2 regions of the Solwaraspora sp. WMMB335 genome follow, and region 1 is predicted to be linked to the other one. Evidence: riboswitches for the same ligand, from Rfam matches in the RefSeq annotation. Region 1 holds a riboswitch; the other holds the start of a gene.

Region 1 (2,195 bases):
CCCTTGCGGCGACCACCCTGGTTGACCGCCGCCACCCCGGCGTCGAGCGTCTTGAGGAACGGCACGATGCCGTTGGACTTGCCGTTCGTACCCCGGATCAGCGCACCTCGACCGCGCACCCGGGACCAGGAGATGCCGATCCCGCCGGAGAACTTCGACAGCTTCGCCACCTGGTGGTACCGCTCGTAGATGGAGTCGAGCTCGTCGCGGGGGGAGTCGACCAGGAAGCAGGAGGACATCTGGGTGTGCCGGGTGCCCGAGTTGAACAGCGTCGGTGAGCTGGGCAGGTACGCCAGGCTGGACATCAGCTGGTAAAAGGCGATCGCCTCACCCGGGGTCTGCGACAGTCCGCACGCTACTCGCAACAGCCAGTACTGTGGCGTCTCCACCACCAGGCGGGACCGCGGATGCCGCAGCAGGTACCGGTCGGCGACCGTACGCAGCCCGAAGTACTCGAATCGGCGGTCACCGTCGAGGTCGACGGCGTCGTCGAGTTTGCGGGCGTTGCGGGCCACGAACGCGGCGGTGTCGTCGCCGATCAGTCCGAGCTCGTGGCCGTACCGGATCGACTGACTGAAACTCGCCACCTGCTGCCCGCGGACCTCCTTGTCCACGTACGCGGCCAGCAGCCGGGCCGCCAGCTTCGAGTACTGCGGCTCCTCGCCGATCAGCTCCGCCGCCGTCTGGATCGACAGCTTGTCCAACTCGGCGGTGGTGGCTCCGTCGTACAGGCCGCTGATCGTCTTGGTCGCCACCCGCAGCGGATCGACCTCGGCCAGGTCGGCGACCCAGCGCTCGACCGCTTTGACGATCTTGTTGACGTCCACCGGTTCGGTGTCGCCGTTACGCTTGCGAACCTGCATCACCTGCCGGCGTTGCTCCGACGCCGGCTGCGGTCCTACCCGTTGCGGCACCGGCTGAGCCGGCGCGACCTGTTCACGCGTCGTGGTCATGTCCCCCTCCTCATGCCTGTTCACCAAGGTCGGACAGGCACGCAGGGCGACGCCACCGGACCACGCGCTGGCGGGCGACCCGCCAGCGTCGGCCGGCTGATGGCGTCGGCCGTCCCGCGCGACCTCCGACCACCGCACGCGACGCGTACGGCGCGCTGGCAGGTCTTCGGACTCGTGGGCGTCGTAGCGTGCCTACTGGCCGTCGCTTCCCAGGCCCTGCCGGGCCCAGTGCTGTATGACGGCGGTCGTTCCCACTCACCGCTGCGGGGCAGTCCCGGACTCGCACCGGGTTCCCTCTTGCCTCGACTGCCGTGGAGCGGCAATCGAACCAGCTGCGGGTAACACCATATATGGGTGCGACGGAGAGATGGCAACACCAAATGCTGTGTCGGCGTGTCGCGGCGCTGAGTCACCCGAAGCTTGCCTCGGGTGACCGACGGATCGTGCGGGACCGGCGGGGACGGCAACCGCAATCGACCGGCGGGGACGGCAACCGCAATCGAAGGGCCGAACGATTCGACCGTGCGCCCAAGTATGTTCCGCGTTACGTAATCTGCCCGTTCTGTCACCGTCGTGTGGTCCGGGTAACGGTTCGAATATCGGCCAACTCCGGCGCGGGTGGTCGCGGCACCAGCAAGCGGGAAGTCCGACGTGAGGAGCTGCGTTGTGACGGAACGGACCTGCGAGATGTGCGGTGCCACGCTGGCGCCCGCCGCCGACGCCGGCAGACCGGCCCGATACTGCTCGAACGCCTGTCGTCAGCGGGCCTTCCGACGTCGCAGCCGCCCGGGTCCGAGGACCGCCGCCGGATCGACGGCCCACCCCAACCGGTTCGTCGGCCGCCGCCGCGAGATGAGCCTGTTGCGGCAACGGATGCCGGCAGCTCAGCTGGTCACCATCATCGGACCGGCAGGTGTCGGCAAGACCCGAATGGCGCAGGAGTTCGTCAAGTCGCTGCGTGGCCGGCAGATCCACTTCGTCCTGCTGGACTCGGTGCGGCGGCCGGGGCAGGTGCTCGCCGCGGTCGGCGCCGCGCTCGGCGTGGATGGCAGGCGGCAGCCGCTGCTGGACGCGATCGTCGACCGGCTGTCCGTCCGGCGCTGCCTGTTGGTGCTGGACAACTGCGAGCATCTCGCGGTCGCGTGCGCCGAGCTGACCGAACTGCTACTGGCGCGATGCGCCGGGCTGCGGATACTGGCCACGAGCCGGGAACCGCTCGGCTTTCGCGGTGAGGTGCCGCTG
Region 2 (2,195 bases), 7.3 Mb from region 1:
CCAGCCGCCGGACCCGTTGCCTCGTGCTCGCCCGGCTACGCCACCAGCGGGACAACGGGCTGTGCAGGTCGGGCAGTTCGATCCCGTGCAGGGCGGCGAAGTGCCGACGCCAGAGTTCCTGCTCGCTGATCGGTCTGGCCCGGGGACGGTGCAGCCCGGCGAGTACCTGACTCACCGGCCGGTGCCGCCAGCCGTCGACGGCCGGCGCTGCCGCCGACAAAGTGGACAGCTCGTCGAGCGCGCTGCGTACCCGTTTGCGGGCCAGGCCGAGCTCGTGAGCCAACTGGGTGTCGGTGCGCGTACCCAGCATGGTCAGTGCCCGGTAGATCAGGTCCGCGTCAGCGGACACGCCCCACCGGGTCAGTTGTGGAATTGTGCCGGCAACCTCAGGCATACCTCGCTCCCGTCGCCCCCGTTCGTCGCCAGCCACAGCTCACCATGCCGTCGCGGTGTGGGAAAGACCGTCGCGTCAGCGGTTGCACAATCATGCAGCCGTGCGGTGAGAATCTTGCCCTTCGCTGTGTTCTGGGCGATGGTGGCTCGGCGCCATCGCCAGGCCGTTGCTTGCTGGCTGCACGGGGAGCCGGCAAGCAACGCCCGCCACACGCGTCACCGTGCCGCCGGAACCGGCTGGACGACCACCACGTTGGATCGTTCGCAGGTGTTGAGGCAGTCGACGACCCGGACCCGAGCGCCGGACGCCCGCAGGGCACGCAACTGACCGTCGTGGTCGACGTCGGGGTGCTTGCGGCTGGTGCCGCAGCAGCAGCCACGGCAGACGGTGACGAGGCAGCCGGCGGTCATCGGGCCGGTCACCCTGTCATGCCGGCGCGACGGCTGGCCGGACGGCGGCGCGGACCGGGGTGAGCAGCAGCCCGAGAACCACTCCGAGGACCGTCCACAGCACGGCGAGTTGTCCCAGCGACGCCAGCCGGAACTCCCACAGCAGGGACGCGGGTACGTCGGCCGGCACCGCGACCCCGGTCGCCGGCCAGAAGGCCAGTAACAGGGCGTAGCCGGCGACGGCCGTCGCCGCGGCCGACCACGCCGGATTCACACCGGCTTCCCGAGCACCGTGGCGCTGATCAGGGTACCGCTGAGCTGGAAGTCAAGACAATGGCGAGCGTCGTGGTCACGCTGGCGACCAGCGCGACGTTGACGAGCCGACCCGCGGTAGGCGAGCATGACCGGCACACGAGCGGTGCGCGGAGGAACCCGGTGCGAATCCGGGGCGGTCCCGCCACTGTGACCGGGGAGCCACGTCCCAACGCGACACCGCGCCACCGCCGAGATCCGGCGGGAAGGCCGGGGTGTGACGACGATCCGGCAGCCAGGAGACTCCGGCCGCTCGGTTGGTCCACCGGCACGCGGGCGCGGACACCCGCGGGAGGGATACGACATGACCAGCCGCCGGGTCACCCGATGACGCCGTACCCGTTCTCCGCCGTGGTCGGCCTCGCTGACCTGCGGCAGGCGCTGCTGCTCGGCGCGGTGCACCCCGGAATCGGCGGGGTGCTGATCCGGGGCGAGAAGGGGACCGCCAAGTCCACCGTCGTCCGGGCGCTCGCCGCCCTGCTGCCCGAGGTCGGCCGGGTGGTCGGGTGCCGGTTCGGCTGCGACCCGACCGTGCCGGATCCGGGCTGCCCGGACGGGCCGCACACCGCGCCGGTCGCCGGCCGGCGCGGTCCGGCAGCCCTGGTCGAGCTACCGGTCGGGGCCACCGAGGACAGGGTGGTCGGCACCATCGACATCCAGCGGATGCTGGGCGCCGGCACCAAGGCGTACGAGCCGGGCCTGCTCGCCGCCGCCCACCGCGGCCTGCTCTACGTCGACGAGGTCAACCTGCTACCCGATCACCTCGTCGACCTGCTGCTGGACGCCGCCGCGATGGGCCGGGCGCACGTCGAACGCGACGGGCTGTCGGTCAGCCACGCCGCCCGGTTCCTGCTGGTCGGCACCATGAATCCGGAGGAAGGCGAGCCGCGCCCGCAGTTGCTGGACCGCTTCGGCCTGGTGGTCTCGGTGACCGCACCGGTCGAGGTCGGTGACCGGGCCGAGGTGGTACGCCGCCGGCTCGCCTACGAGACCGATCCGGCCGGGTTCGCTGGCGCCTGGTACGACGCCGATCAGCGGCTCGCCGAGCAGGTCCGCGCCGCCCGACAGGCACTGCCCGGGGTGGCCCTGCCCGACCATGA

What was found. Region 1 has a riboswitch for cobalamin ahead of ACN27F_RS33465 (ribonucleoside-diphosphate reductase subunit alpha). Riboswitches for the same ligand answer to the same signal wherever they lie in the genome.
Region 2: linked by a shared signal. The riboswitch ahead of ACN27F_RS02135 (VWA domain-containing protein) and the one ahead of ACN27F_RS33465 (ribonucleoside-diphosphate reductase subunit alpha) in region 1 are both predicted to bind cobalamin.

The regions. Positions count from the first base shown of each region.
Region 1 covers NZ_JBMHMF010000001.1:7,827,993-7,830,187, forward strand. The annotation lists gene ACN27F_RS33465 (ribonucleoside-diphosphate reductase subunit alpha) at 1-953, opposite strand, end outside; cobalamin riboswitch at 1,094-1,301, opposite strand; gene ACN27F_RS33470 (ATP-binding protein) at 1,620-2,195, shown strand, end outside.
Region 2 covers NZ_JBMHMF010000001.1:494,654-496,848, reverse strand. The annotation lists gene ACN27F_RS02150 (LuxR C-terminal-related transcriptional regulator) at 1-394, opposite strand, end outside; gene ACN27F_RS02145 (hypothetical protein) at 610-804, opposite strand; gene ACN27F_RS02140 (CbtA family protein) at 821-1,057, opposite strand; cobalamin riboswitch at 1,210-1,340, shown strand; gene ACN27F_RS02135 (VWA domain-containing protein) at 1,423-2,195, shown strand, end outside.